3 regions of the Oenococcus oeni genome follow, and region 2 is predicted to be linked to each of the others. Evidence: predicted binding sites of a transcription regulator. Region 2 holds the regulator's gene; each other region holds the start of a gene.
The links. The regulator LexA, encoded in region 2, represses DNA repair genes until DNA is damaged. The targets are predictions, from matches to a motif close to CNAACANNTGTTNG.

Region 1 (10,997 bases), 240 kb from region 2:
TCCATTTCTAAAAAATCAGTTAATTTTTTTATACGAGTATTTACCATCGCCTTTTAGTTCCAGGGAATGCTTACCGTATTTTTCAACCAAGGGTATGTCATGAGAAATAAAGATAACAGTTGTTCCGTATTTATCATTTAAATTTTTAACGGCATCCATCACATCAAATTTGGAAACCGTATCCAAACTGGCGGTTGATTCATCAAGAATTAATAATTGTGGATCGTAAAGAATCGCCTGCGCCAGATAAGCCTTCTGCTTTTCACCACCTGAAGCCGAACCGAGTTTACGACTGGCGATATCAAAAATACCAACTCTTTTAAGTGCGGTATCAACTATATCTTTTTCTTTCTTGCTAAACCAAGGGACTAAAGGTTGAAATAATCTCAAAGAAACAAAATTACGAATTGACAATGGATAATCTTGATCTATATTTCGAAATTGAGGAACATAGCCAAAAGAAAGAGAGCTCTTGAATTTTTTTGAAAAAATAATTTCGCCATTAGTCTTATGCAGTTGGCCCAAAATTGTTTTTACAAGCGTTGTTTTCCCGATTCCATTTTTTCCGATTAAACAGAAAAAATCATCATCGAAAATTTTAAAAGATAAATTGGAAAAAATTTCATGTTGAGAAAAACTAACCGATATGTTTTTTGCTTCTATAAAATCAGTGGGTTGCTTCAAAATCATACTCCTTAAAAAAGAAGATAACTACTAATAGCTATTAATAGTTATCTTACACTCAAGCATTAATGAATACTTTCTTACTTTTCCTGTTTTTGTATTTTTTCCAGTTGATTGAGTTGATCCATCATCCACTCTTTATAAGTTTTTCCTTTTGGCATTGTTTCAGTAACCTTCAGAACGGGAACATTGTGAGCTTTGGCTATCTTCACAATATTTCCAACGATTTTATCGGTTGCCTGTGTATTTTCGACGAAAAAGGCAATTTTACGGTTTTTTACATCATTCTGCATTGCTTTGATGTCTTTTGGCGAAGGATCAGTACTATCCTCAACCGACTTGGCAAAATGAGTGTTGTGTTCTTTATAACCCAATTCTTTTAAGGTGTAGTCGAAGACCGGTTCGCTGACATCAACTAGCTTGCCCTTGCTGTTCTTGCTCAACTGCTTGATTTTGCTTTGGATAGGTTTGATACTTTTAACAAACTTTTTAGCATTCTTCTGAAAATACTTCTTGTTCTTCGGCTGAACCTCGCCAAAACGTTTTGCTAGATAATTGGCCAACTTCGGCATCGTCTTCGATTGATACCAAAGATGAGGATTATCACCATCTTTTTTTCCAAGCAGATCTTCACCAACCCGGATGCTGACAACATCCTTTGAATTTTTGGCCAATTTTGTCATCCAGGTATCATAACCGATTCCATTATAAAGAACGAAATTAGCCTCACTAACCTTTTTGGCAACATTACTGGTTGGCTGATAATCGTGCGGATCAATGCTGGGATTTTTGATAACGGAAGTAACTGTTCCTTTATTACCCAAGACGGCTTTTGCTGCCTCGCCATAAAAATCAACCGACGCGACAACCTTGATCTTCGAAGTTTTTGAACTACTTAACTTTGCAGCGTTAACTTCACCCAATGATCCAAAAAAAATGCTCGAAAGGATTGTAAGCATAGTTAAAACGAAGATTATCAGATGTTTATAATTTTTGTTCACAGACATAATTCTCTCCTAAATACTTTTGAATACCTACCAAAAAAATAATTAATTACTTGTTAATGGTAAATATTACTTTTACATACTAGCACAAAAAGATGTACTTAGTAATGATTACTTGTTATGATGCATTTATCAGGAAAAAGGCGATAAAGTGAACGAAGAACTAAAAAAAGCATTAAAAATATTAAAGAAAACCGGTTTGAAAGTCACTAATCAAAGACGGGACATTTTAAGTTATTTGATTGACCATCAAGATCATTATATTTCGATCACTGATATTGATAAGCATATGCGCAGCAAATACGAACGTATGAGTTATCAGACAGTTTATCGTAATCTGCAGGAATTCGAGCAAGCATATCTAGTAGAAGAACGCCCCTTGGCCGGAGGCAAATTCGTGAAATATCAGTGCGATTTCAATAATTTGGATCACTATCATTTCATTTGTCAAATTTGTGGACGCGTGATCGAGCTAAAAGCTATCGGTGCAGACTATTTTCAAAATCAAATTGCCGGTTGTAAAGTATTAAAACAACATGTCGAAATTACCGGTGTTTGCGATCGTTGTTTAGCTAAGGAAGCAGCAATAAACTAATCTGTCTACCAACCATAGAACTTCGAAAAGTTTTCAATAATTTTCGAAGTTCTTTTAATATCGATTTTAATTAGGATTTTCCATTTAGAGAAAATTTGAAGAATTAAAAAAGCCAGACCGAATAAAATCTGACATTAATAATCTATGTTAAAAATAATTTATCCTAATTCAACCAAATTTTTGCTGCAATTGATCTAATTAAGCTAATTTTATCCCACTGCTGCTTTTCTGTTAAAACATTTCCTTCTTCCGACGAGGCAAAACCACACTGTGGGCTTAGACAAAGATGATCTAAATCGAAATATTGAGAAGCTTCATAAATTCGTTTAACAATCTTGTCGGCTTTTTCAAGATGACCGTCTTTTGATGTCACCAAACCAAGAACAACCCATTTGTCTTTTGGAATCTGTTTTAAAACTTCAAATCCCCCATCCCGGACGGTATCGTATTCAAGATAAAAAGCATTAACCTTTTCTTGAATAAATAAAGGATTGGCGATTCCCGCATAGCTACCGGTAAAAGCCCAATTCGATCTATAATTTCCACGGCAAATATGAGCATTAACGACCAATCCTTTCGGAGCTCCTTCGATTGCCAAATTATTAACTTTAAGGTATTTGGACTTCAATTCTTCAAATTTTTTCGAAGTAAACTCAAGTGGCTTTGCAGTTGGATGGTCAACTAATTTAGCTGCAATTAAAGAGCTCCACGCACTGTCATCGAATTGAACAACTTTTAGACCGGCTTTGAAAAAATCCGCCAAAACTTGATCGTAGGCAGCGGCAATCGCTTTGATTAAATCATCTTCGTTAGAATAAAAAGTCTTCGTACTTTCGAGATTAAAGGGTAATTCCAATTGGGCAAGTAGCAAAGCCGGAGAAGGAATTGTCTGTTTTACTTCAAATCCCCTGCTAACGTGGTCTTTGACAAAACGAAAATGGTCAATAAAGGGATGATTGTTTCCACCAAGTTCTCCATCCAAAGCAGCTCCTTCTCCACGAGCATGCGTCCCATCATGCAGTTGCCATCCATTAGTCTGAATTTTTTTAACACCTTACAAACCCCAAAAGAAATCTAAATGATACCAGCTCCGTCTAAACTCTCCGTCGGTGATCGCTTTTAATCCGGCAGATTCTTCTTTATTGATTAAATCAATAATCGTCTGATCTTCAACTTTGGTTAACTGGCCTAAGGATATTTGCTGTTTGGCAAAACGTTCCCGAGCTTCTTTAAGAATTTCCGGTCTTAAAAAACTGCCAACCACATCATATCGATACGGTGAATGCCGACACACTGTAAATTTATCTTTGACTTGAACCAACCTAGTACCTCCGTTAATTAAGCTTTATTTTAATGTTTATCCGCCAAACTGTCGAATATAGACAAATAAAAAACCTATGAAAATTCATAGGTTTAGGTAATTTAAAAAATATTTTACAATTGGCCGGCTGCCGAAGACGAAATCGACGGGAAGAGATAAATCAAGCGTCCCAATTGTTCTGGACCAAGTTTGAATTCAATCGCTGGCAGCAAGGTATTAATAGCATCATCAGCCTTATCACTAAACTCGCTGGCGCCAACCAAATGATGTTCCTTATCGAAAATAAGGGCATTATCACCGAGCTGTTCTTTATCAACCTGCCGATACCAATCATCAGGAGTGTGATGAGTTTCGATTGTGTATTTGTCAGGATTCTTCTTTGCTTCTTCGGGAGTCACACCAACCTGAGCAATTCGTGGCGATGTAAAGACAACCGAAGGAATTGCCGGATAATCGATCGCTGACGAGCTATCACCCGCAAATTGATGCATTAAATAAGTTGATTCAAAAACGGCAGTTGGAGTTAATTTGGGCTGTATTTTGTCGATTACATCACCTGAAGCATAGATATTTGGAACATTGGTTTGCAAATGATCATTAACAACCACACCATTTTTATTGTATTCAACTCCTAGCTTGTCCAAACCGATTTTTTCAACATTTGGAATTCGACCGGTTGCATCTAAAATCCAATCGGTTTCAAGTTGAAAGTTGTCTTCCGCGTTAACAGTCAAAGCAGTTCCTGTCTTCTCAAAAGAAGTAACTTCCGTATTACGGACAAATTTAACACCGCGCTTTTGCAAATCATCAATAATTTTTTCGACGAAATCCTGATTGAATTTACGTAAAGCGCGATTGCCATGCGTAATCACAGTAACTTCTGATCCGGCCGCATTAGCCATCGTTGCAAATTCCATTGCTATATAACCGGAACCTATAACAGTCAGACGTTTTGGCATAGCTGAGAGATTCATAAAATCACTGCTGTCGTGAGCCAATTCGCTGCCGGAAATATCGAGCCGATGTGGACGCAATCCGGTTGCGATAACAATTTTTTCAGCAGTTTTAGGAGTTCCGTCAACCAAAACAGTATGTGGATCATCCAAAACACCGTGTCCGGACAGAATATCAATATGAACTGATTTTGCCAAACCGGCGATCATATCAGGTAATTTTCCAATAACTTCCTGCTTGTGAGTCAGGTTGGCCGACCAATTAATCTTGGCTTCCCCCTCAATCACACCATTTAAATTTTCAAATTGGCGTTGTAAAGCGACCGGCGCATCTAAAGTTATTTTTGCGTTGCAGCCACGGTTGGGACAGGTGCCGCCAACCAAATCGTATTCAACGATTCCGACCTTAAATCCCTTTGCAGCCAATGGAATCGCACCATCAAAAGTGCCGTGTCCGCTGCCAATGTATAAAACATCATAATCATATTGCTGGTTTTTCATGGTTATTTCCTCCAATTCGGATACCATTTGATTATTATTTTTACTTATTTTTACTTATAGGTAAAGGCTACACCTATTTCAAGCGCCGTTCAATATTGTCAAAAAAATGCATCTTCAAGAATTATTAAAGTGAGAGTCTTAACTCGGAAACCGATTTGCTCAAAAAATAGAATTGTCCATAAAACTTCAATCAACTATAATTGTATATAAGAACGTATGTTCGTACCGAGAGGTTCTAATGATTGAGCAAGCATCCTTATTTGAAAATAATTCAGAAAACGGTCGTCCGCTGGCAAGCAGAGTCCGGCCACAGACTTTAGAACAATTTGTTGGCCAAGAAAATTTACTTGGGCCGGGTAAAGTTCTTCGAGAATTAATCGAAAAAGATCAGATCAGTTCGATGATTTTTTGGGGTCCGCCAGGTGTTGGCAAAACCACATTGGCAGAAATCATTGCTCACAGAAGCAAAGCAAAATTCATTACCTTCAGCGCAGCTACGAGTGGAATCAAAGAAATTCGCAAGATCATGAAAGATGCAGAAAACAACCGTCAGTTCGGCGTGCGAACAATTGTCTTTATCGATGAAATTCATCGATTTAACAAGGCTCAGCAAGATTCTTTTCTTCCTTATGTGGAAAAAGGCAGCATCATCTTAATTGGGGCAACTACGGAAAATCCTTCTTTTGAAATAAACTCAGCCTTGTTATCAAGAAGCAAAGTATTCGTTCTTAGACAATTAAAAAGCAGCGATATTGTCAAATTACTTGAAAACGCCCTAAAAAATCCACATGGATTTGCAAAACAAAAAATATCAATCAGTTCACGGACCCTTCAACTAATTGCCGATTTTGCCAATGGAGATGCCCGAACGGCATTAAACACTTTAGAAATGGCTGTCTTAAATGGCCACCACACAAAAAACGGCACAGAAATAAAAACGGAAGATCTTAAACAATTAATTACGAAAAAGAGTCTTTTATATGATAAGCACGGTGAAGAACATTATAATATCATCTCCGCGCTTCATAAATCGATGCGTAATAGCGATGTGGACGCTGCGATCTATTGGCTCGCAAGAATGCTGGAATCCGGCGAAGATCCACTATATGTCGCTCGCCGATTAATTCGTTTTGCAAGCGAAGACATTGGACTGGCAGATAGTCGTGCACTGGAAATTACGGTTGCCGCCTATCAAGCAAGCCAATTAATCGGAATGCCCGAATGCACTGTCAATTTAACACAAGCGGTAACTTATTTGGCGCTTGCACCAAAATCAAACTCTTTGTATACAGCTTATGGTGAAGCTAAAAGCGATGCACAAAAGTCTTTCGCCGAACCGGTTCCCCTGCAAATTCGCAATGCCCCGACAAAATTAATGAAAGAATTGCATTACGGAGAGAATTATCAGTACGCTCACAGTAGTCAAGACAAGTTAACAAGCATGCAAACTATGCCGGAAAATCTGTTAGGGCATCACTACTACCATCCGAGTTCACAGGGATCGGAGATTAAAATGAAAACACGTTTGGAACAAATCGCTCGCTGGCACGAAGAACACGATCCAAAAAATCAGTGAATTGCTTTCATCATTCGATTTTCATTATAGAAAAGCAAAGTAACGAACATAAGAACATAGATAACAATCGGAATCCAGATATAATTAATGTCTATCATCGCTATCGTTCCACTACTCTGCTTTTGATTAGCAATGTAACCAGATAATTGCAATAACCCGGCAGTGATCATACCGCCAAGTCCGAGACCCATATTTACGCCAAAATCGTCTGTAGAAGCAAGAATGCCTTCTGCTTGAATTCCCATGCTGACACCGTATCTAATTGTATCGGCAATCATGATCGAAACTAAGCCGACGACCATACCGTTTCCGATTGCGTTTAAAAAAATACCAAAAAATAAACCAGCTGTTAATTGAGAATAAACGCCGATTGCCATTATTAATTGGCCAGCAAAAGCGAGAACGATTCCTGTCAGCATTGTTCTTTTTTTGCCTTTAATATTAGATAACCAAACAATTAAAACAACTCCGACCAAAGCAGCTAAGGTGAAACTGTTTGCCAAGGGCACCAGACTTTCCTGATTTACAACGTATTTAAAATAATAAATCGTTGTTTGATTTTTGATAGCTGTAACCAACCAATAAAGAAAAATCACCAGGGAAATAATTAACCAAGGTTGATTGCTTTTCAGCATAGAAAAAATTTGCTTAAGGGGTTGATGAGCGATTTCTGGATTTTTAAAACGCTCATGAACATGAAAGAATGTATTCATGATCAACAGAAAAGATATTGCTGAAAAAACAATAATCGTCATCAGAAAACCAAATTTCTGATTTCCTTTGCCGAAAAAAGCTATCAGTGGCAACGTAAAAACAGCAACAATAATCTGCACTGAACTACCAAAAAATTGCCGAATTACTCCAAGCAAAGTCAATTCTTTTTCATTTTGCGATAAAGTTGGCAAAATCGAAGTGATTGGCAAATTCACGGCCGTATAAAGAAAACCAAGTCCAAGATAAGTTACATAAGCCCAAATCAATTTTCCTGTTCCGGAAAAATTAGGTGTGACAAAGGTTAAGACCGCAAAGACAACGTACGGAAATGCATACCACATAAAGAAAGGACGACTTTTGCCAAAACGAGAACGAGTTCGGTCGATCATTAAGCCAATGATCAAACTTTCGACAACATCTGCAATTCGAGCAACCAAAAACAAAATAGCCACCGAACTTGCTTGAAGCCCATAAACATCCGTATAAAAGAAAAGCAAATAAGTGGTTAACATTTGGAAAACCAAATTATCCGCAGCATCACTGAGCCCGTAACTAATTCGTTCCGGCCATTTCGTTTGCCAAGTTTGATCCATATTTCATCTCCATCCAATTAATCAATTATAATCAATTAAAAAAATTTAAAAGGGAATCATTCCACAAATTTCAAATATCTTTATGATCCCAATAGTTTTTTTGCTTGCTCAATTGCGATCAGAAGAATTTGAGAGTCTTCATAGCTGTTTTTTGAGACGAGCTCTTACTTATTATAAGTCAATTATTTGGACAGAAATTCAATTTTTAACATGGAAAAATATTGATATAAAATTACCAGCGGACTTAATTCAGTTAGAATGTTCACAATGACTTTTTTGGAGGATCTATTTTGGAAAGACAAGTTTTAAAACAAGAAGCAAAAAAATATTAAATAATAATTTCTTATTCTTCTTTTTATTATTTTTACCAGCCCTAATTACCCAACTTTGCTCTGTTTCAAGTGGTACCAGTGATACCTATAATTATTTCATTAATAATTTTCAATATAAACTGATAGAGAACAGTAGCATCAGTTTCGCTTTTAGTGCCGTAACGAGTTTATTAATTACAAGTGCCGGATTAGTTTGTATAGACGTTTTCCGGGATAAAGTTAAATTTGAAAAAGCTATCCCACAGGCTTTTAAAATTCTGGATAAAGGACAATATTTTATCGCCTTTATTTTAATTACTGTTTTGCAAGTTGTTTATGTATTTCTTTGGACATTATTGTTGGTTGTCCCGGGAATAATTAAATCAATCTCCTATTCACAGGCATTTTATATTTATCGGGATCACATAGACAATGGAAATCCGATTACTTATTTACAGGCAATCACGAAAAGTCGCAAATTAATGGATGGACATAAAATGGACTATTTTGTAATGGAGTTGAGTTTTATTGGCTGGTTGATTTTGGTCCCGATAACAGGAGGTATTGCAGCAATTTGGGTTTTGCCTTATTATCAATTGACCTTCTGCAACTTTTATAAAAAACTGGTCGAAAATAATCAATTATCAAAAGATGCTCAAAATTAGGTATTAATAACTCCTTCATAAATATTTATGAGTAAATTTCGAGATTACAAAAATTACAAAACGAAAGCAAACGTCAAGCAGATATAAAATCATTGTTATATTCCCTGAGTAGACTGATAGTTATCAGCTAAGTTCAATAGCTTACTGAAATACTCAAAAGGAGATATCTATGTCATTAAAAGAAAAAGCCGATTCATTAAAAAAAGAAGCCGCTGGAATGGCTAAAGAAGTCGAGGGTAAAGCCACTGGCGATAAAGTTCGCGAAGGCGAAGGTAAAGCTAAAGAAAAACTTTCAGATAAAGAAAAAAATAAAATGAAGGTGGATCAAGTAGAAAGGCAACAAAAGAAACACGATTAAGAGCCTGCGGGCTTTTTTTTATACATAAAAACGACTGTGACAGGAGAATTTCTGATTATAAGGGACATCAATTAAGGTTAACTCGCAAAAATCCGCAACATCAGTTTTCATCAGCCTTTCGATCAGTTGTCCCTGATCGTCAAAATATCTAGTTAAATTAAGATCCTTAATAACGTTGTATTTATTCGGTTGATTAATAAATATTTTGTCGAAAACAATTCCAGATTCTTTCAAAGCTATTTTCGTCTCCTCCATGGCACTTTCACGTCGAGCAGTTATGATATCTATTTCGATCCCCTGCCTAGATAAGTGCCTAACCAGATTGGCTGTTTTTTTTAAGAGGCTTGCTATGTAAGTTAATATCAGTCTTGATTCGACTGAAAATATCGTACTCTTGTTGATCGCTAATTTTAAAGACATCGGCAAATGAATAATTATTTAATTGCGAAAATTCAATTCGTTTTCCAGTTGCTTCATTAAAACGTTGAAGCATCAGTTTAATAGAAAATAAAGTACCATCCAAATCAAAACCGCAGCGAAGTATTTTTTTCGTAACTTTCACTCTCCTTTTCAATGTTAAAGAAATATTTTATCATGAAGTGTTTGTTCACAAAAGATAGGAGTTTGAAATTATAAATACAGTACAGTTAAATAACCAAATCATTCTAATGTTTTCTTTAATATTAGTTGGACTTTTAATAAACAAAATTGGTTTCTTTCATCAACAAACATCCGATGATTTAACTTCTATTTTGCTTTATGTAGTTTCTCCATGTTTAATTATTAATGCTTTTGAGGAACCTTACTCTCCAAAACGGATCCAACAATTTCTATTAACACTGTTCGGCATTATCCTGTTTTACCTCGTCGATGTCGATATTTTTATCGCTAGAATTGTATTTGGAAAAATTAAAGATACAGCTTTAAGCAGAGTCGTTCAATATGGAAGCGTCTATTCAAATGCAGGTTTTATGGGGGTGCCATTGGCGAGCTCGTTATTTGGCAGTCAAGGAGTCTTTTTTGCAGCAGCATCTCTGGCCGCATTTAATATTTTTAATTGGACTCACGGAGTTAAACTGTTTCAGCCAAAACAAAATCAATTGGATCATAAAGCAGCCCTGCAAAAAGTAGTTTTAAATCCAAATATTATCGCAATCGTTTGTGGATTATTGCTTTTTTCACTGTCGATTAAAATTCCTTTCGTGATCAATCAGGCAGTTAAATACGTTGGTTCTGTAAATACCCCACTCTCAATGATTGTGATTGGTAATAGTTTGGCTGGAATTAAATTCAGTCGGAAGATGCTCAACAGCAAAATATTATTAGCCTTAGTCATGAAAAACCTGTTTTTTCCAGTAATCGCAATTATGATTTTGGAATTCTTAAAAATTAGTGGGATTGCTTTTTATACAACAGTCGTGATGGCTGCCTGTCCGGTAGCTGGAATTGTCGTGTTATTTACTTTGCAGGCACGTGGCAACCCCCGGCAGGCAATTACTTTAATGAGTATTTCGACAATTCTTTCGCTTGCAACAATCCCGTTAGTCTTCGCAATCAGTAAAATTTAGCTAACGGCAATCCTTTTAAAACTGAAATGTTCTATATTTAGGAAAAACTTTAAAAAACGGAAGAATTTAATCGGCTATTTTCAATATGGATATTTCGAAAATATTGATTTAAATTAACGACCGGTATATTTTTTTTACGCAGATATATTATCCT
Region 2 (10,997 bases):
AACAAGCAAACGCTTCTTCATAAACAAAAGCTCGCCAACAGCAATCAAACCCAAAAGAGACACCAAAAGTGTTAAGGGGATTCCCCCAATAACGACAAAAGGAATAAAAATTATTAACGCAATGATGCCAGTAATTACTCGTGTTTTCATGATTCTCTTATCTTACCAAAACGGCGGTCACGATTACTATAAGCTGCTAAAGCCTCTTCCAAATCTTCGGCAGTGTAATCAGGCCAAAGCTTGGGCGAGAAATAAAATTCCGAATATGCCGACTGCCACAGCAAAAAATTGCTGATTCTTTGTTCTCCGGAAGTACGAATGATCAGATCGGGATTAGCTTTTTCTGCTAAAGTATTGGTGAGCAAATTGTTTTGAAAAAGTTTTTCGTCGATATCTTCAGTCTTAATCTTTCCTTGTAAAACTTGATTGACAATCGATTTAGTAGCATCGACAATTTCCGTACGTCCACCATAATTAATTGCGAAATTCAAGATTAATCCGGTGTTGTCTTTTGTATCCTCGACAGCATTTAAAAATGCTTGACGAGTTTTTTCAGGTAAATCATCAATTTCGCCAATTCCTTCAACTTTGATATTGTTTTCGATCAGTTCAGGAACAAAAGTATTAAAAAAATCAATTGGCAATTTCATCAAATAATTGACTTCGTCTTGAGGACGGCCCCAGTTTTCGGTAGAGAAAGCAAAAAGAGTCAAAACTTTGACCCCAAGGTTATTTGCTGCAAGAGCAATAGTTTTAACATTCTGCATGCCTGCCTTATGGCCAAAAATGCGTGATTTGTGTTGGCGTTTGGCCCAACGACCATTTCCGTCCATGATAATGGCAACATGTTCAGGCAAGATGACCTCTAATTTCTTTTCATTTTTTGTTTTGGTCATCTTTAAAATTGCCATTAAATCTCCATTAATTCTTTTTCTTTAATATCTGCTATTCTATCAATATCTTTAATCTCAAGATCGGTCGCTTTTTGAATATCATCTTCTGTTCTATGGCGAGAATCTTCCGACAAATCATTATCTTTCTTAAGATCACTCATAAAATCATGTCTCGTATTGCGAGCAGCTACTTTTGCTTTTTCAGCTTCCGCTTTTACCTGTTTAACCAATTCTTTACGACTGTCCTCGGTTAGTTGAGGAATAATTAAACGAATCGCACTCCCATCATTTTGGGGTGTCAAACCTAAATCACTGGCAAAAATTGCTTGCTCAATAGCCTTTAAAGAGGTTTTGTCATATGGAGTAATCAAAAGTACCCTCGCTTCCGGAATTTGAACACTGGCTAACTGGTTTAACGGAGTAGGAGTTCCATAATACTCAACTTGTATTTTATTTAAAATATTCGGATTGGCACGGCCTGCTCGAATATTAATTAATTCATTTTGGAAAGCCTTACTGACTTTTCCCATTCTTTCTTTGACTTCTTTTAGATCAATCATTATTTTGACCCCTTAATAACTGTACCAATATCTTGACCTTCAATTGCTTTTTGAATATTGCCGGCTTCATTAAGATTAAAAACCACTAAAGGCATGTCAGTATCCTTAGCCATGGCTCCAGCTGTTGAATCCATAACTTTCAAATCCTTGCGCAATACTTCATCATATGTTAACTCAGCAAATTTAATCGCTTCATTATTTTTCCTTGGATCGGAATCATAAACTCCATCAACGCCATTTTTACCCATTAGAATAGCATCAGCGTTTATTTCTGCAGCACGAAGTGCCGCCGTAGTATCAGTCGAAAAATAAGGTGAACCGGTTCCAGCGCCGAATATAACGATACGTCCTTTTTCCAAATGGCGTATTGCACGGCCACGAATATAGGGCTCTGCTATTTGGCGCATTTCGATTGCTGTTAAAACACGTGTAACAACACCGGCTTGTTCAAGCGCATCTGCCAGAGATAAAGCATTCATAACTGTACCAAGCATACCAATGTAGTCAGCCCGAGCACGATCCATTCCGGCTTTTGCAGCTGGTCCGCCGCGCCACAAATTACCACCGCCATTAACAATTGCAATTTGAACTTGAGGATAGGCTCGTTTTATTTCGGCCAATTCATTAGCCACTCGTTTAACCGTCGTTAAATCAATACCACTGCCACCAGCGCCTGCCAATGCTTCTCCGGATAATTTTAATAAAACACGATGGAATTTAATTTCAGTCATAGATTTACCCGTTGATTTGTTTGGCTACTTCATCAGCCAAATTGCTTTCCTGCTTTTCGATTCCCTCGCCAACCTGGTAACGGATAAATGATTTGATAGTCGCACCTTGTTTTTTCAGATATTCAGCAACACTCTCACCCTCGCCTTTAACAAACGGTTGGTTTAATAAAGCAAGTTCATCAAGAAACTTTCCCAAACGTCCTTCAACAATCTTCTCTTTGATATTATCAGGCTTATTGCCGAGATCATCAGCCTTCATCTGGATTGATTTTTCATGCTCGACAACATCTTTTGGAACATCTTCTCTGCTCAAATATTTCGGTGCTATCGCAGCAATATGCATTGCAATATCTTTGGCAGTTGTAGAATCGCTATTCTCAAGAAGGGTAATAACAGAAATCTGTCCTCCCATGTGGGAATAGACCCCAAATGTCTGATTATCATTTTTCTCAACAACATTAAAACGTCGCAAGGTTATTTTCTCGCCGGTATGGGCTGAAGTCTGAACAATTTGATCATTTAAAGTTCCTTCTTCAACCGGTATGGCTAAAGCAGCCTTTAAATCAGCTGGTTTATGTTCAAGGATTACTTTTGCAGTCAAATGAAGTAAGTTCAAAAACTTTTCGTTGCTAGCAACAAAATCCGTTTCCGAATTCAATTCGATAATTGCAGCAGTATTTCCCGCTTCGATAACATCAGTCATTCCTTCAGCAGCAACACGATCAGCTTTTTTGGCAGCTTTAGCAACACCGCGTTCCTTTAAAACATCAATTGCCTTTTCCATATTGCCATTAGTTTCAACTAAGGCTTTTTTTGCATCCATTATTCCCGCGCTTGTCTTTTCGCGCAACTCTTTAACTAGTGCAGCAGTTATTTGTGCCATTTCTTACCTCACAAAAAATCGCCTGAACAGGCGATATTATTTTAGTCGTTTTATGCTTCTTGATTTTCGTTATTTGATGATTCTTCAAAATCTCCTTCGCCATCAGCAGTATCGGCGAAAGTCTTCTCTGCGGAATCTTCGCCGGCATCCTGTCCTTGACGACCTTCAATAATGGCATCAGCCATTTTGGAAGTGATTAATTTAACCGCACGAATCGCATCATCATTTGCAGGAATCTTAACATCAACCAAATCTGGATTTCCATTGGTATCAATCATTGCCACTACCGGAATGTTTAAACTGCGAGCTTCTTTAACAGCGATTTCTTCTGTCTTTGGGTCAACAACAAACATAACATCAGGAATATCTTCCATGTCCGCAATTCCACCAAGGAACTTTTCCAACTTTGCTTTTTGCTTACCAAGCTGAGAAGCTTCCTTTTTTGGAAGCTTGTCGAAACTACCATCCTCTTCGGCAGCGCGAAGTTCCTTCAACTTGTTGATACGGGTTTTGATTGTGTTCCAATTTGTTAATGTACCGCCCAACCAGCGATGGTTTACATAAGCAACTCCGGCACGTTTCGCCTCTTCTTCAATTGCTTCGGTCGCTTGTTTTTTCGTACCAACAAACAGGAAATTAGCTCCGTCGGCAGCTTCTCCCTTAACCCAGTTATAGGCATCGTCTGCCATCCGTAAAGTTTTTTGTAAATCGATAATATGAATACCATTACGAGAAGTAAATATATATTCATCCATCCGAGGATCCCAGCGACGGGTCTGATGACCAAAATGCGCGCCAGCCTCTAAAAGTTCTTTCATTGAAATTGCAGCCATATTAGGCCTCCTAATGTTTTTGTCCTCACAAAAGTTTCACATATTTCATCGACTCGATGAGCAACTGATAAAATATCCGCTTTTGCTGTGTATTGGCGAATGCCGTTTAACATTTTACCTGAAACAAACTTTGATTACAAGCCAATATAGCGCTCCTTTTCAATCCTGCTGAGATGCTTGAATTTGGCTTCAGAACTCAATGCTTCGCTTTTACTCGAGAATTCTTCCTGATAAACAAGTTTAAGCGGATGACGAATTGCCGCTCTTGTGAATTTAGCTCCTTTTTTTGCTTGATGAGTCGCAAAACGGCGATTAACATCATCCGAAGTTCCTGCATATAAATAATTATCTGCTGTTTGGATCACATAAAAGAAATATTTGTTGTCATGAAGAATATTTTGTAGTTCTTTAGTATATTCATTTCTCTCATTAAAGATAATCATTGGTTTTTCAATATTTATTTTCGCGTTACTGCCCTGTTTAATGGCTTTTACCAAAACGAGTTTTGCCCCAGTATTTTTCTTTCCATAAACAAAACGCATTTTGGAAATACCAAAACCATTTTTAATTAACAGATCTATAAAATCCGCAATTCTCTCGGCTCGATAAATAAAATACAATTTTCCCTTTGATTTTAAAAACTTTTTACTTTGACTGACCAAAACCGCCAGATCGAAATTTTCTTCATGACGGGCATGTGATCTTTCTTTTGACAAATTTTTTTTAGAATAATTCGGGGAATCGAAATAAGGTGGATTGGACACGATGGCATCTAAAGAATTCAGCTGGAATGTTCCGTCCAGATTATTGATGTCTTGATTAATTACCGTTACCCTTTTTTTTAAGTCATTTAATCCAACGGTCTTTTCTTCCAGCTGGGACAACTGCGAATTATTCTCGATTAAAAAAACTTTTCCTGGATTTTCAATAGCATATAACAAACCAATAATTCCGGTGCCTGCACCAAAATCGGCCAGCAATAATCTTTGGGATTTGGACTTATCGATAAAATTAGCAATCAAAAAAGCATCAATACCAAATTTTGGAAGCTGATTGTTTTGCAGAACCTTAAGTTTTCCACTAATCTTTTCAATTTTTTCATTAGAATCTAAATTGATTTTTTTCATTTTTATATAATGATAGACATGTACACAGTAATTTTTCGAATTATTCAAGTAATTCGTTGGCTAATCAATGGAAAAACTCACGTATACGGGCAAGAGAATATTCCACAAGATACACAATTTATTTTAGTTGCTCCTCACCGTACATGGTGGGATCCGTTGTGGTTTGCGATGACTCTTTTGCCAAGGCAATTTATTATTATGGCAAAAAAAGAATTGTATAAAAACAAAGCCTTCGGCTGGGCTTTGAAAAAAATTGGCGTTTTCCCTGTCGACCGCAATCATCCCGGACCTTCAGCAATTAAAATTCCAGTTAAAGAATTAAGAAGCGGAACACGAAACTTTATGATTTTTCCTTCTGGTTCTCGTCACTCTTCAAAATTAGAAGGCGGGGCCGTTTTAATTGCCAAAATGTCTGGCAGAAGTCTTTTACCAGTTGTTTATCAAGGACCATTAAAATTTATCGGTCTCTTTCGTCGAGGATCGACGAGCGTTGCTTTTGGGCCACTGATTCCCGTACCTAAAAAGGCCGATGAAAAAGAAATTATAATTAGTATGCAAAAAGCTTTTTCCGATTTGGACAAAAAAATAAATAAAAATTGGGTATATATTGATCCTCATCCGAAAAGAACAAATAATAATGACAAATAAAAAACAGATCATTCGATCTGTTTTTTTAATAATTCTTCTTCATCTGTGACATCATTTGATTGATTTGCTTTTGACTTAAATTACGACCCATCGAAGCACCGATTTGCTTAAGCATTTGCTCGTTAATCGGAGGGTTCTTCTTCAGATAACTTTTTAATGTAAAGCGAGAAATAACCATTCCTGCAGCCAAGCCGATCACGAGACCGATTAATAGAAACCATATCCAGCTCATATCTATCTTAATCCTTTCTTTTTTTGAATATCGATTACTTTTTTAGGAGTAACTTCTTTACCATTCTTATCGAAAACCTGCAATATTTCAACCTGTGAACGAAAAGTTTTACGGAAATTTTCCAAAAACTTCTGTCGTAGTTGTTTTTGCTCCTTCTTTTCCGCTTCCGTGAGCCCTTTTGAAGTTTTTTGCTTAGCGGCTAATTCATTGATTCGAGCTCTTAAAGCCTCATTCTTCGCCTGCTCGTCTTCATCAACAATAAATTCGGGTTCTTTATGCTCTTTTTCTGATCGTGAATTATCAACCATTAAAATTCTCCATACTTGTATTATACAAAAGTTTTTGCGTTTTTATTAAATTTTACGAACATGTGTTTGTTATAAGCTATGTCTTCCGCTATAATTGCATATAGCAATAAGTTATTAGAAAGGCTCGGCGATGGCAGAGACAAAGCAACTCGGAATTCTCCGTTTTATTTACGAAAAACAAAATGAAAAAGGTTACCCTCCAACAGTCCGTGAGATCGGGGAGGCAGTTGGTCTGTCGTCGACCTCAACCGTTCATGGGCATATCGATCGCCTGGAAAAACACGGTCTCCTGCACAAGGACCCAACAAAACCACGGGCAATTGAAATTACCGAGAAAGGATTAAGAGCTTTGGGTGTACCCGAGACTCCCGGCAAGGTTCCGATTATTGGTTTAGTTACAGCTGGTATGCCCATTTTAGCCGTTGAGCAAGCCGCAACCGAATTTTTACCAATCCCATCTGATCTCGAGCGTTTCGACGGCGATCTTTTCGTTCTTAGAGTTTCCGGAACTTCAATGATCAATATTGGCATTCTGGATGGCGATATGGTTTTCGTTCGCAAGCAGGACTATGCCGACAACGGTGATATTGTCGTTGCAATGACAACTGATTTTGGCAATGGAGAGGGTGAAGCGACCGTTAAACGCTTTTTCAAAGAAAGCAATCACTATCGACTGCAGCCCGAAAATGATACGATGGCCCCAATCATTGTCGAAAACGTTTCTATTCTCGGAAAAGTTGTTGGCTTATATCGAAACTCCATTTACTGAGAAATTATTTTTTTGTAAAGGGAGTTTTTTATAAAGAAATTTTTCCGTTACACGATTAATTAATTATATTAAACGACTTTTCCCTTATAAGGGATTTTTTTCATTGCGTCAAAATCGTAATTGGCAATGTCTTCAGGCTTACTCATGTAAGCATGCACCGGCACTGAAAACATCAGATTAAGAACTGGTTCTTTTTCTTGAAAAATCAGAATTGGCGTCCCTTTTTTAACGGCATAACCAATTTCCATGGCAGTCCCTGAATCGACATTTTGACCCTCAAAATCCACTATTGCAACAATTACATCGGCTTCTTCGATGGCTTCAATGTCACTGTTATAAGTTACTGTCTGCCATTCAGGACTACCAAATTCCAGTTCTTCATGCTGATGCAGTCGAGGATCGTAGTAATCCATAACAGTCGGATTACTTTCTAGAGCTTTTTCAATCTTTTTAACTCTTGCAATTTGTTCGTCATCAAAAAATGGGCTTGCCAAATAGATATTCTTTGCCATATTCACCTCGCAAGTATCTTATCAAAAGTCGGAATTAAATAATAAAAAAATTAAAAATTATCCCCATAAATTCGTTGATGATCTTTTATTCTCTTTAATTGAAAGTGGGATGAATCATATGAATTAGTCAATTCATGATCTTCACTGTCTTCCGGAAATGCTCGAAAAAGTCCTTCATACTCGTCTACTGAAACTTTTCTCCGCGAAGCGATCATTTGAGCCGGGTCTCCAAGAATAGCCTGTCGATAGTCAGCTGCCAGTGAAAGAGAATATAGTTCTCCTTCCGCTCCGCTGCCATAAGAAAACATTGCGATTCTATCGTTATTTTTGAGAATGTTATTTTTGAGTAAAGATATTAAGCTCAAATAAAGCGACCCAGTGTATAAATTACCAACTTTTCGATTATAGATCTGCCCGGCCAAACGATTTTTTTCCAATTGGTCTTTTTTGGATTCGTCAATTTGATCATTAATTTGATCAAGCGCTTTTTTCCCCATTTTCGTAAAGGGTAAATGAAAAACAAAAGCCGCAAAGTCGGAAACTTTCTTTAAATTTTTCTGAGAATAAGTCTGCCATATTTCATAAAAAAATTTTTCGTATATTTCCTGACTCATTTTCCCAAAAACCAACGCTTCGCTTTGATCAAGCGGACGCCAAAAGTCCATCAGATCTTCGGACTGAAAAACAGAATCCCAGTTATAACTCGCCAGTCTTGGTTGAGTGCTAACAAGCATTGCAACTGCTCCAGCCCCTTGTGTCACTTCGCCTGCACTTTTCAAACCATACCTTGCTATATCCGAAGCCACAACCAGAATACGTTTATTGGGGTGAAGCTTGACATAATCGAATGCAGTCATCAAGGCAAACGTGCCCCCATAACAGGCCTGTTTGATCTCAATAGCTCGCATATTTTTCTTTAAATTAAGTAGCTTTTGCAAATAAACCGCTCCTGATTTGGAATTATCTATTCCCGATTCACTCGCAAATAAAATCTCATCAATCGAATTCAAAAACTCAGTCGACTTTTGCTCAAGCAGAATCGAAGCCGCATTGGCGGCCATTGAAACCGAATCCTGAGTGGGTGGAACAATACTTTGCTTTTCTTGGCCAATACCTACCAAATACTTATTTGGATCCACGCCACGTTTTTCAGCAAGTTCGGTTAAGTCTAAATAAAGATTTGGTGTAAAAAAAGATATTTGATCAATTCCGATTTCCATGGTTTTAATTATAATCTAAATTCAGTGATGTATTTTTGATCGTGAAGAATATTTGGAAAATTATACCTAATTACCATTTTTTTCATTAGTTTGATTTAATAAAAACATTTTGTCGAATTTATGTAGGAAAAAAACCTAATTTTTGCTAGAATTGTTCTGTAGCTCGGAGACATGGCAGAGTGGTAATGCAGCGGACTCGAAATCCGCCGAACCGATGTAGAATCGGCGCCGGGGTTCGAATCCCCGTGTCTCCTTCATGAAAGATCGTAGGGAAATATTATTTGAATCGTTATTAATTCTTTTATCGACGATTTTTTCATTAGTTTGCGGTTCGATCCTCGCAATGTTGATTCTCTTATCTGTGTATATCGGTCCAAATTTTCTTTTAGGCCTTTCGGCAACTAAATATCAATCATTAATAGAAAATCATTCGTTTCTGAGTTGGCTCACAATTCTCGGAGAAGGATTAGCTTTACTATTTATATGGTTATTCAACCATTTTCTTTTCAAAGTGAAGGTATTTTTTTTAAACAAAAAATTCTTTCGGGCTCTTGCGATTGGGTCGCCGGTCATCATTTTTATAGGAATAAACCTCTATGTCTATTTATCAAAAAAAAGCGCAATCTCTTTCTTTGATTTTTTTACGGCAGCGAGTGTTTCGCTTTTAGTAGGAATTTTCGAAGAATATGCGGCGCGCGGAATGATCATCGGAAAATTAGAAGAAAGTACTGCTAAAAACTTTAGTTTTTTTGTAACTGTAATTATTTCCGCAATTTTTTTCTCTGCATTGCATTTAATCAACCTCTTCTCGGCAAGTTTGGAAATTACAAGCGTCCAAATTATTTATACAAGTGCCTTGGGAATTCTTTTCGGACTGGTGTACCTGGTAACTAAAAATCTTACTGTAACGATTATTTCTCACACATTAATTGATTTTATTGCCTTTATGGCCGATCCAAAAGCAATTTTTGGCCTAGGTCATCCTACTGTTAATTTAATCGACTTCGTTTTCAATCTGACGATATTAATTATTTTCTTTGCATATGCAAAATTGTTTCTCAAAAAAATCAATTTAAAGAAACTGCAAAAAAATTGGAATTAAGTATTTTTAGATAAAAATATTTCAAAAAGCATTTTTGGATCAAGTCTTGTTGATTTAAGTTTTAATTCAATATCAGATAAATTTAAAAAACTGTTGCTTAACTCGCCGAAAGTTTTCAGACTTGCCAACTGATTGGCTAATTTGGCTCGATAAGGATGAATATGGAGAAGACGAGACAAATTTTGGTCATTTAACTTCAAAGATTTAGCTTGGATAAGTAAACGATATTGTGATAGCAATAAAGCATTGATCCTAATTGGAGCTTCACCCCGGTCAATTAGTTCTTCATAAATTTTGAGAACTTTTCCCGGTTTTTTTTGATTGATTGCCTCAATTAAATCAAAAGCCGATTCAGTTGATTCCGGAGCGATTAGAAAATCGATCACATGATTATCAATTATGTGATTTTGGCCATATAACAGAAGTTTGTCAAGATTATTAATAATTAGACGTAAATTGAAGGCTAATCTTCGAAAATAATAATTCAATACTGCATCTTCGATCGAAATATCGGCAACCAAAAAACGTTTCTTGACAATTTGCAATATTTGTCGTTCATCAAGCGGTTTAAAATCAACATTTTCAGCTGTTTTGATTAAGCTTTTAACCGTTTTTTTTCTTTTATCTAGACTGAAATTAACAGCATTGATAATTAAGCTATTCTCGCCCTCCGGATTGTTTAAATATTTCAGTAATAAATTCTCTTCACTTTTTTCCAAACTATTTTTAGCTGTCAAAAATAATGGATTTTCGACTATCACAATCCGCCTACTGGCATTAAATGAAAGTGTTGAAACATCAGCCAGTACTTCTTTGATACCGGTATCATTGACGTCTGCTCTAACAAAATCCCAAGCTCGAAAATTTTCATCAATTGAATTCTCAAGTAAATTAGAAAATTGTTCCGTCAAAAAATCCTCAGTTCCTGTAAAAAAAATCAAAGCTGGTAATCGTTTATTCTTAATTTGTTTTTTAAAATCAGTCGGAGTCATTGAAATCCTTAGTAAAGGTCTGAAAATAACTTTTATCGTTATTATAAACGAAACGAATCATTCCATTTGTTTGAGTGTTAAAAGCACGGATTTTGAGTCTTGATATTGTTTCAAGAGTTTCTTTTTTTGGATGCCCATAACGATTATGCCTACCAGCTGAAATAATTCCATATTTAACCTGCCAATG
Region 3 (10,997 bases), 300 kb from region 2:
ACCAATGTAATTCCTCCAATTTTTATCTAGGTCAGTCAATTTCATTCTTCTCAAATATTTTGGTAAATAAATTACTAAATTATGTGAGATTATGAGCATAAAAAAGCGCTGATCCAAACGGATCCGCGCTTTGAAGTAGTTACGGGACAATATTTCCATAACCACATTTTAAAAAGACCTCACTGCATAATGATTATACACAGAAGGTCAATGAATTGCAAATTTATTAGTTAGCTTTATTAACGTTAACGGCTTGTGGTCCACGTTGGCCATCTTCAACTTCAAAAGTTACCTTTTGACCTTCATCTAATGACTTGAAGCCATCAGTCTGAATAGCTGAGAAATGTACGAATACATCGCCACCGTTGTCGCGAGTGATAAAACCATAGCCTTTATCGGCATTAAACCATTTAACTGTACCTGTTTCCATGAAAAAATTCTTCCTGCACCTAGTGCGTCTTTAATCTATTTTTTGTTGTACATAATTGGCGCAGAGCTTTGAAACATTTGAATTTTGAATCTTGGAACCTTACCGATTAATACTTCTTCATTATAACAGAACTATTGAAAGAAAACCGATTAAAAAGTTCGGTTTCTCATTAAAACTATTTGCTGCTGGAGTTACTGCTCTGCTTTGAAGAAGTAGAAGATGAATTACTGGAACTGGAAGATGATGAAGAAGAACTGGAAGAGCTGGAAGACGAGTTCGCAGCCGAGGAAGATTTTGCAGCAGATGCAGAGGCTGAGGCACTAGCGGATGCCGAACTTTGTGCAGCCTCCGATTGAGCAATCGAAGCCGACTCGGAAGCCGATGCGGCAGCCTGTTCAGAAGCAAGTATTGAACTTGAAAGAGCTGCGGACTCTTTTTTAGACGCAGCCTTACTTGAAGATTCAATTTTTGCTGTGAGATCTTTATCCGTTTTCGTCAAAGAGATTGATAGCAAGACACGAATAGCAGTTACCTGAATTCTCGCGGCTTTTTTATCCTTCCCCGCTTCTTGAGCTTCTTGAGCTGCTGCTAGTAATGTTAATACCTTCTCGTTTTTAATTTTTTTTGGATTGGCAATCAATTTTTGCAGTTTTGATAACTGCTTTTCAGTTAGTTGAAGCCACTCATTATCGGGAATTTGGAAAACAACTTTCTTTTTGCTGACAACTTTATCAAGTTTGCCGAAGCCAAAGAATAATTTCGATAAACCATCCTTATACTTCCATTTTGTTACTTTTGTAACCCGATAAGCTTTGCTACCGGAAATTTCTTTCATGGAAAGGCTGCTTGTCGAAGAAGGAACGGCAGTTCTTACTTTAGCGGAATTTTCTTTGTTTTTATAAAGATAAATCGCTAAATCACTGCCAAGCTTTTTATTACTTGTCGTAGCTAAAATGCCTGCGCTTAATTTATTGCCGGCGACCGAATAGATTCTTTCCTTTTGCGAACTAACAACTTTTGCCATGCCAAAATGTTCATTCATGTTCAAAATCATTAAAAGAATGCTGCCAAAAAGAAGCAGGCTGGACAGACTTCCCCAAAGACGCCGCAGAAAAGCAGTTTTAAGCAACATCCAGCTTACAAATGTCGTCAGCGCAAATAAAGCGACTAATACAAAGATCATGATTGTTTGTCCCCTTTCTCATCGAGGAGATTCGGATCGTTGCTAATAATCTTACCTGAATGAAGAAAACCGGAAATGATAAATCCAAGAAGAGCAAAAATCAAAGCAATTGCAAACGAAGCATGAAAACCAGTTAAGGTTACATCGAGAGTTTTTCGACTAAATTCCAAAACGTTTTCCGATTTCAAAGCTTTGGCTGGCCCCTCTGTATTGGCAATATTTTGCGTCACAGAAGAAAGCAAGGAAACAACAATTGCAGAAGCGACCTGTCTGGCAGTGTTGTTGGCGGCAGTCCCATCGGAAGCTTTTTCTTTTGGGAGTGCAGACATTGCCGAAGCGGTAAGCGGCATCATAACCATCGCGATTCCAAACATTCTCAAAGCGTAAAAGATTGTTATAAAAGACTTTGGCGTATTTAAACCAATGAATAAGAAAGGAAATGTTGCAATCGATAAAATCATGAAACCGACTCTCGATAACCGTTTTGCACCATTTCGATCATAAACTGCTCCGGCAACCAGAGACATAACTCCCATCAAAACCGCTCCAGGAAATAGAGTTAAACCGGATGACAATGGCGATAAACCACGAAGTTCCTGCAAATAAGTTGGAATCATCATTTCAATTCCCATCATTGCCATCATCGATAGAGAGATCAAAATAGTTGTGACCGAAAATTGTTTTATTTTGAAAACGCGGACATCCAAGAAAGGATGTTTCATTTCCAATTGATGCAAAACGAAAGTTGCAATAAAGAAAATACCAATCAATCCCGGAATAATAACATGCGGAATATCAAACCAACCATCATAGTGTGAATTGGCAACATTGGTCAGTCCCCATAAAAAGAGACCAAAACCGACCGTAGACTGAACCAAAGAACGAATATCGAGCTTAATATTTTGATTTGGCACAACATCATGCAACAAGAACAAACTCATAACCAGGTCTAAAGCAATTACAAACATCGGTAATAAGAAAATGGAACGCCAGGAATCAGACAAAGTCAAGCCGAGAATCGTATGGTTCTTATCTAAAATCCATCCGGAAAGTGTCGGGCCAATCGCCGGAGCCATTCCGATAACCAAACCACCCAAGCCCATCGCGGCTCCACGATCTTTAGCCGGAAATATGTAAACAATAACGACTTGCATCAAAGGCATTGTAATTCCAACGGCAATTGCCTGAACAATTCGTCCCGCTAAAAACCAATTCCAGTTGTTGTTCGGGGCACTATAAGAAATATATTGCCCTATTAGAAGCATTGAGAACGCAACAACATAAAGCCATTTAGTTGGAAACTTGGTCGACAAATAAGCTGAAACAGGAACCATAATTCCATTTGCCAGCAAAAACCAAGTAGTTGCCTCTTGAGCCGTTGCCAGGTCAATATTAAAATCATTCATTAATGTCGGCAGAGCAGTTCCTAAAGAAGTTCCCATCAGCATTCCCGCGAAGGTAGCAACCAAAACGGCTAGCATAAATAGGCCGCGACTATAATTTTTTCCGTGAATATCAACTGATTTGGCCGACATTTATACCTCCATAAAAACAAAAAAACAAACAATAATTATTACTTATACCGTCTTTTAAAATAACGGAAAAATGGTGACATTTCAGATGGCTCCATTCGAAAATTGTGAATTATACAGATCGGCATAAAAGCCGTTAGCATCCAAAAGTTCTTCATGCGTTCCAGTTTCGACAATCGACCCATGATTCATAACAACAATATTATCAGCATTCTGAATTGTCGAAAGCCGATGAGCAACAACAAAACTGGTCCGGGAACTTTGCAGTTTTTCCATTGCCCTTTGAATTAAAATTTCTGTTCGCGTATCAACAGAGCTGGTAGCTTCATCAAGGATTAAAATTTCCGGATCAGCAAGAAAAGCCCGGGCAATCGTTAACAGCTGCCTTTGACCCTGCGAAATATTAGAAGCCGATTCATTGAGGATTGTTTGATATCCCTTGGATAGCTGGCGGATGAAACCATCGGCATAAGCCTCTTTGGCCGCAGAAACTACCTGTTCTTCAGTCGCTTGTTCGTTACCATATTTAATGTTGTCAAAAACAGTTCCGGTAAAGAGCCAAGTTTCTTGAAGAACCATTGCAAAATGAGAACGGGCTTCCGGTCGCGTCAAAGTCCGGGTATCAAAACCCTTATATCTAATTGAACCATCTTTTACATCATAAAAACGTTCGAGAAGATTAATAATCGTTGTTTTGCCAGCACCGGTCGGTCCAACAATTGCAATCATCTGGCCTTTATCGACTTTAAGCGAATAATCTTTGATTAATAAATTATCACTGTAACCAAATTTAACGTGATCGAAAGACAATAAGGATTTAGGATTCTTGATATTTTTCGGTAAATTTTTGAAATCGTTAGTCATTTCTTTCGCATCAAGAATTTCGAAAATTCTTTCGGCACTGGCAATCGTCGATTGAATTGTATTACTTAAATTGGCAATTTGAGTAATCGGTTGCGAGAATTGATTGGTATATTGTAAAAATGCCTGAATATCGCCAAGCGGCAACTGACCATTCGCAACTTGAATCGAACCAAAAACAGCAATTAACAAATAATCCAGATTATTTAAAAACTGCATCGCCGGAAAAATCAAAACAGAAATAAATTGAGCTTTCCAAGCGGCTTGATAATATTTTTGACTTTGTTTTTCAAATCTATCAATCACTGGAATTTCACGATCAAAGGTTTTAATGACCTCATGGCCAGAAAAAGTTTCCTCGACTTGGCCATTCATAATTCCCAATACTGCCTGCTGTCTGGCAAACAGTTTCTGGGCATGCGGAGCAATAAAACGAACAACAAAAATGCTGATTGGCACCGTAATGAAAGCAATCAAAGATAAAGACCAACTAATAGTCAGCATAAAGAAAACAACGCCGAGAAAAGTTAAGGCGGAAGTGACAATTTGAATCAGCGCTTGTTGAAGAGTCCCGGAAATATTATCCATGTCGTTAACAACCCGGCTCATAATATCTCCATTTTGATGCTGATCATAATATTTGATCGGCAAGCGAGCCATTTTGGCTTTGAACTCCGATCGCAAACGAAAGATCGTTTTCTGAGAAATTCTCGTCATGATAGCCTGCTGAAGAAAACTCATAAGGGCCGAGAGAACATAAATAATAGATACTTCAATCAATATTTTGATAATTGGTTGGTAGGAGATTTGATATTTTTCGGACTTCAAACCAGCAACAACCCCTTTATAAATGATCGTTGTAGCCCGACCCAAAATTTTCGGTGCAGAAACAGACAACAAAACCGACCCAATCGCGAGAAGAACCGAAAAAACAACACCAATTCTGTTCCGACCAAGATACTTAAACAGTCTGACCGTCGTACCCCAAAAATTATGCGGGTGTTCGGCGACTCTTGCCATCGGCCTCGGTCCATTGCCGTTTCCACTCATTCTTGCGGCCGGATTACGCATAAATTTTACCTCCGGACTTGGCTAAGATATCATTTTTATGAAGTTGGGAATCGACAATTTCTTTGTAAATCGAATTATTTTTCAACAATTCTTGATGCGTGCCAAGACCAGAAATTTTTCCATCCTCCAAAACGAGAATCTGGTCAGCATCTGCCACGGTCGAGACACGTTGAGCAACAATGATTTTTATTGCATTTTTTATTTTTTTATCTTCGGAAAGTGCCTGCCGTAAATTGGCATCAGTCTTAAAATCAAGAGCAGAAAAAGTATCATCAAAAATATAAATATCGGCCCGTTTAATTACTGCCCGGGCAATTGATAAGCGTTGGATCTGACCACCGGAAAAATTATTGCCGCCTTGTTCAACCGGTGCATCCAAGCCGCCTTGTTCTTGAATAAAAGAATTTGCTTGGGCAATTTCCAAAGCACGATTCATATCTTGTTCACTGGCTTGAGAATTGCCATACTTTAAGTTGCCTCGAACAGTACCTTCGAAAAGAAAAGACTTTTGGCTGGTAAAAGAAATGTGTTTATGTAGATCACTTTGAGAAAAATCACTAACATCGTCTCCGTTAATCAGCACCTTACCGCCGGATACATCGAATAATCGAGGAACGAAATTGATAAGACTGCTTTTCCCTGACCCTGTTCCTCCAATAATCGCCAGCGTTTGTCCTTTATGAATCTCAAAATTAATGTCATCAAGGACTTTCTTACTCGAACCGGAAAAAGTAAAGTCGACATGGGAAAACTTCAAATCGTCAATTGGATCAAGTTTTTTCGGTTTAATCGGATCGTTAATAGTGTCCTTGATATCAAGAACTTGCTGAATTCTTTGTGCAGATGCCTGAGCCCGTGGAACAACAACAAAAATCATTGAAAGCTGCATGAAAGAAAACAACATTTGTGTTGCATATGTAATAAAAGACAAGAGATTGCCAACCGGCATCAGACTCCCGGCAATTAAATGAGCACCAAACCAAACAATCGCTATATTCGATGCACTGATAATGAAGGTCATCGCCGGACTCATCAAACTGGTAATCACGTAAGCGTTAATTGCATTTTGTGTGAGATTTATATTAGCCTTTTTAAAACGATTTTGCTCGAATTCATCTTGATTAAAGGCACGAATAACCCTCACTCCAGTTAATCCTTCACGAAAAACCAAATTGATTTGATCCGTTAAAGCTTGAATCTTTTTAAAAAGGGGTACCGATTTGGTCATGACCAAAATGACAACCAAAGCCAAAACCGGCATTGCGGCAGCGAAGACCAACATTAAACGAGGACTCTTAAAATAAGCCATCACGCTGGCACCAATTAACATCATTGGAGATCTAATCATCATCCGAAGCATCGAATAAGTGGCATTCTGCATTTGGACAACATCATTGGTCGTTCTCGTAATCAGTGACGCCTGACCAAGTTTTTCAAAATCGCCATCCGCCATTTTTGTAACCTTGCGAAACATAAAACTTCGCAGTTTGACGCCAAGTTTTTGAGAAGAAGTAGCTGCCAGTAACTGGTTACAGATTGCTCCGACAATTCCAAAAAAACTAACAATCAACATAACCAGACCGGTTTTCCAAATATAAGAAATATCATGTTTGACAACACCAATATTAACTATATTCGCAGTAATCGAAGGCAAAATAAGATCAGCGGCTACCTGAAAAAACAAACAAAAAATAGCCAGAAAAACAACGAATTTATTTAAATTTTTATAAGCCAGCTTGAACATGCATTTTAAAATATATGTTACGCCAGTTTTAAAAAAAAAATCAAATTACATTGTCAGATAGATTGAAGAATACATTAAAGCCGTCCCGAGAAGAACAAACAAATGCCACCAGACATGGTTCCACCAAATTCTTGTATTCAAATAAAAAAAAGTTCCCGCCGAATAAGAAATTCCGCCCCAAAACAGCATCCAAAGTGAACTAGTCGGAATACTGTCTTTAACAATCGGAAATAGAAAAACAATTAACCAACCCATTGCCAAATAGATCAAAACCGAAATCCAGCGATACCTGCCGATAAACATGAAATCGTAAACAATTCCTCCGATCGCCAAGATAAGGTTGGCAACCCATATCCACAAAGCAATCGGGTTTTTAATGAAAATCCAACAAAAAGGGGTATAGGTTGCCAAAATTATTAAGAAAATCCCTAAATGGTCAAAATGTTGGAAGATCCAAGCACAACGGGTAAAGATCAAAGCATGAAAAAGAGTGGAATTTAAAAGAAAGATAATCAGACAAACTGAATAAATAATCAAGGCCGTTAGGTCGATCGCCGAAGTATAGCCTGTGTCTGCAGCTCGAATAAAAAGAAAAATAATTCCAATGATTGCGGCAGCAAAGCCGAGACCATGAGTAATCGAATTAAAAATTTCTTCAACGATACCAAAGGTTTTTACACTATGCTTTTTACTGTCCATCGTTCAAGTTTACCCTAATAAAAAATCCGACTCGCGCGGATTTAAAATAATTAATAAATATCATCGTCGGATAAATCATCGCCGGGATCACTCGACTTAGGATTGTAGTTAGGATCATCGAAAGGGTCCGAGGCAGAGTCTTTACTCTTTTTATTGTCTCCAGGATCTTCATCTGAATCCTTCTTTTCACCAATTCCATATTGATCGCGGACAGAAGTGAAAATTTCGTCATGTTCCTTTTTGTGTTCCGGACTGTCTAGCCAAGAAATAGCGTTAACACGGCCTTGACCAATTTTCTCTCCTTGGTAGGCATACCAAGCACCAGACTTATTGATAATGTCTTTATCAACCGCAAGATCAATTAATTCTCCGGTTTGGCTAATACCTTTTCCGTACATAATGTCAACTTCGGCAACTTTAAACGGAGGAGCAACTTTGTTTTTAACAACTTTAATTTTGGTATTATTTCCAACAATATTCGTGCCATCTTTAATTTGAGCAGATCGACGCACTTCAAGTCTAACAGTCGAGTAAAATTTCAAAGCACGGCCACCCGGAGTTGTCTCTGGATTTCCAAACATAATTCCTATTTTTTCACGAATCTGGTTAATAAAAATTGCAATTGTACCGGTTCTATTCAGTGTACCGGCAAGTTTCCGAAGTGCCTGGCTCATTAAACGAGCCTGTAAACCAACATGAGAATCGCCCATTTCTCCTTCGATTTCAGCGCGTGGGACCAAAGCCGCGACCGAATCGATAACCAATAGATCGATTGCCCCGGAATTAACCAAATCATCAGCGATTTCCAAGCCCTGTTCTCCGGTATCCGGTTGGCTAAGCAGCAAATCGTCAACATTTACGCCAAGAGCTTGCGCGTATTTCGCATCCAAAGAGTTTTCGGCATCGATATAAGCCGCCGTGCCGCCCTGTTTTTGGACTTCAGCAACCGCATGCAAAGCAACAGTTGTTTTACCTGAAGATTCCGGTCCGAACACTTCAATGATTCTTCCTTTCGGATAGCCACCAACCCCTAAAGCAATATCGAGTTTTAAAGAACCTGTTGAAATAACATCGATCTGTGTATGAACATTTTCACCCAAACGCATAATCGATCCCTTACCAAAATCTTTTTCAATTTTCTTTAATGCTGCATCGAGTGCAGCTTTTCTTCCACTAGCCATAAAACCTCACTTGTTTATTATGCTACGAAAAGTAAGCATATACGAACATTTGTTCGTACTTTAAAATAACTTAACCTTCGAAATATTAATACGTTTTTTTCTAGTATTTTTGAAAATTACATACCATCGGAAAAAACAGAACGATTTTTAACGAAATAATCGATTCCAGAATATATCGTGAAAATAACGGCCAAATAAATCAGAATCTGTCCAATCGGAAAACTAATTCCAAAATTGCTGCAGTACAAAAAAATAATTGCAAACATTTGAGTAAAAGTCTTGATCTTACCAGGCATCTGAGCTGCAAAAACTGTTCCACTGTTTTCAACAATCAAAGTTCGAAGACCAGTAATCGCCAATTCGCGTATCACGATGATTGAAGTAATCCAAGCTGCAACAACGCCATAACGAGTTAGAAATATCAGTGCTGTCATAACAAGCAGCTTATCTGCCAAAGGATCGGCGAACTTACCAAAATTAGTAACAAGATGGCGACTGCGGGCAATTCGTCCGTCGAGCAAGTCAGTGATTGAAGCAATCGCGAAAATAATCGCGGCAACAATCCATCCAGTTGAATGTCCGAAAGTCGAAGACCACTTAAGCGGCAGACTCAAAATCAAAATAAAAATCGGAATCAAAAAGATCCGAAAAGTAGTTAACTTATTAGGTAAATTCATTGTGAAACCTTCTCCCTTTTAATGATTATATTCGTGATTTGAACCGAAGATCCGGACATAAAGTTCGTATTTTTGCCATCAAATAAGATTTCTGTATTGTAGGGGTTGCCGACATGAATCGTGGCTTCCTTTTGGCCTTTACTTAAAGTGACCTCTTTATAACTACCGGCAGGAATCGTCGTTTCGAATTGGGTAACGCTGTCAACTGTAAAAATCGTCCATGAAGCGCTGCTGGCCTGTACCTGAATTGTGTGAGCCTTGTCGTCATAAAAAGTCATCGTTGCCGTATTACTGCTGAATTGTGGTTTAGACAAAGCTTCTACATTGGAACTGCTGGATGACGATGAACTGCTCGAACTGCTCGATTTTTGCTTTGAACTCTGCATTTGCGCCGAACTGGAATCGATTTTTGTTGACGTTGTCGAATTGGGATGAACCTTGCCAATAACAATCCAAGCCCCAAAAGCCAAAATAAAAAGCAGGGCAACAATAAGCAAAGGAATCTTCTTCATCAAACGCCGCGGCATTGAAAGCGATAAATTCATTCCCGCTCTGGGAATTCGATCGGAACCAACGCGAATAGAATTCTTGGAAATCTTTTCGTTGCCGGTCTTGTCTTTATCCGTCTGACGATCATTCCAAGTACCTTTCGAATCTTCTTCATTGAAAAAAAGCGAATCCGGATTATTTGAATTTTCCTGGTCGGATTCAAAATCAGAATCCAGATCTTTGTCCCTGTCCTCCGAGGTATCCAAGATAGTGTTTGGATCCAACCCAACCGTATTGGCGTATTGGCGAATAAAGGCTTTCACATAAAAAGGACCAGGGAGTTTATCAACTTGGCCAGTTTCAATTGCCTGCAAATAGCGCACTTGGATCTTGGTTGAAGAAGAAATGTCTTCTAAAGTTAATCCATGATGCTCACGTGCGTCCTGCAGATGCTTTCCAATTGCTCGGTAATCAGTATCCATTCATAAAAATTATAACAATCTTATTCAACAGGATTTACGCAAAAACTACTAAATGAATCAAGATTGTAATAGCTTTCAAATAAATTAACCGCTTTGCGATAAGTTAACTCCCGCAACTTTTCAATTACTCGAAAAATATTTACGTCCGTATTAAAAACATCAGCAATTGTAAAAACATTATTTTCCAGCTGATCTAAAGACATCGAAAGTTCCCCCAAGGAAGCTTTCTTTTGCCATTGGAATTCTTTTTCCAGTTCTTGACTATAAGAGATATTTTTCAATTGAGAATATATCTCCTTGAACAATTCTTTATTTTCGGAATGGCCAGTAAAAGTGATGAAATTATAATTTCGGCCAACATCGGCTTGTGCCGAGAAATCGTCATTCAAAAATCCTTGATTATAATTCCTTAAATACCAATCGGAGGAATCCGAAAAATAAATGTCTAAAATCAAATCGCTTGAAAAAGACAGATCAATCGCCGTATCTATGTCAGGCAGGTTCCCACTGCCTTTGATACCTGCTGCTAACAAAGGAAGAGCAACCGGCATATTCTGTTCGGCGCTTTTTTTAACCGGAATTTTAGCGTTGAAACGATTGACTCGCGAAAAATTAATCCTGGGACGCGTTAACCGAGCCTGTGTCTGT

Region 1: J3U91_RS04340 (replication-associated recombination protein A) is a predicted target of LexA. The motif match lies at 5,268-5,281, and genes of this name have one in related genera.
Region 3: recA (recombinase RecA) is a predicted target of LexA. The motif match lies at 8,744-8,757, and genes of this name have one in related genera.

The regions. Positions count from the first base shown of each region.
Region 1 covers NZ_CP084701.1:803,960-814,956, reverse strand. Annotated here, with positions in the region: gene J3U91_RS04365 (ABC transporter ATP-binding protein) at 16-684, opposite strand; gene J3U91_RS04360 (metal ABC transporter solute-binding protein) at 765-1,691, opposite strand; gene J3U91_RS04355 (Fur family transcriptional regulator) at 1,840-2,283, shown strand; partial or broken gene J3U91_RS04350 (5-methyltetrahydropteroyltriglutamate--homocysteine S-methyltransferase) at 2,447-3,604, opposite strand; gene J3U91_RS04345 (dihydrolipoyl dehydrogenase family protein) at 3,718-5,058, opposite strand; gene J3U91_RS04340 (replication-associated recombination protein A) at 5,297-6,634, shown strand; gene J3U91_RS04335 (glycoside-pentoside-hexuronide (GPH):cation symporter) at 6,628-7,941, opposite strand; gene J3U91_RS04330 (DUF975 family protein) at 8,612-8,917, shown strand; gene J3U91_RS04325 (hypothetical protein) at 9,087-9,275, shown strand; gene J3U91_RS04320 (hypothetical protein) at 9,294-9,530, opposite strand; gene J3U91_RS04315 (hypothetical protein) at 9,589-9,837, opposite strand; gene J3U91_RS04310 (AEC family transporter) at 9,944-10,843, shown strand.
Region 2 covers NZ_CP084701.1:1,043,623-1,054,619, forward strand. Annotated here, with positions in the region: gene J3U91_RS05480 (phosphatidate cytidylyltransferase) at 1-150, opposite strand, end outside; gene J3U91_RS05485 (isoprenyl transferase) at 147-911, opposite strand; gene frr (ribosome recycling factor) at 911-1,453, opposite strand; gene pyrH (UMP kinase) at 1,453-2,184, opposite strand; gene tsf (translation elongation factor Ts) at 2,189-3,067, opposite strand; gene rpsB (30S ribosomal protein S2) at 3,118-3,900, opposite strand; gene J3U91_RS05510 (GIY-YIG nuclease family protein) at 4,035-5,027, opposite strand; gene J3U91_RS05515 (lysophospholipid acyltransferase family protein) at 5,046-5,675, shown strand; gene J3U91_RS05520 (YneF family protein) at 5,701-5,907, opposite strand; gene J3U91_RS05525 (DUF896 domain-containing protein) at 5,910-6,215, opposite strand; gene lexA (transcriptional repressor LexA) at 6,346-6,984, shown strand; gene J3U91_RS05535 (nucleoside 2-deoxyribosyltransferase) at 7,053-7,496, opposite strand; gene J3U91_RS05540 (hydroxymethylglutaryl-CoA synthase) at 7,547-8,716, opposite strand; tRNA gene J3U91_RS05545 (tRNA-Ser) at 8,882-8,970, shown strand; gene J3U91_RS05550 (CPBP family intramembrane glutamic endopeptidase) at 8,973-9,818, shown strand; gene holA (DNA polymerase III subunit delta) at 9,815-10,810, opposite strand; gene J3U91_RS05560 (DNA internalization-related competence protein ComEC/Rec2) at 10,797-10,997, opposite strand, start outside.
Region 3 covers NZ_CP084701.1:1,347,603-1,358,599, forward strand. Annotated here, with positions in the region: gene rpoB (DNA-directed RNA polymerase subunit beta) at 1-5, opposite strand, end outside; gene J3U91_RS07120 (cold-shock protein) at 227-430, opposite strand; gene J3U91_RS07125 (DUF4811 domain-containing protein) at 606-1,613, opposite strand; gene J3U91_RS07130 (MDR family MFS transporter) at 1,610-3,148, opposite strand; gene J3U91_RS07135 (ABC transporter ATP-binding protein) at 3,230-5,077, opposite strand; gene J3U91_RS07140 (ABC transporter ATP-binding protein) at 5,070-6,821, opposite strand; gene trhA (PAQR family membrane homeostasis protein TrhA) at 6,867-7,520, opposite strand; gene recA (recombinase RecA) at 7,571-8,701, opposite strand; gene pgsA (CDP-diacylglycerol--glycerol-3-phosphate 3-phosphatidyltransferase) at 8,818-9,378, opposite strand; gene J3U91_RS07160 (helix-turn-helix domain-containing protein) at 9,375-10,349, opposite strand; gene yfmH (EF-P 5-aminopentanol modification-associated protein YfmH) at 10,370-10,997, opposite strand, start outside.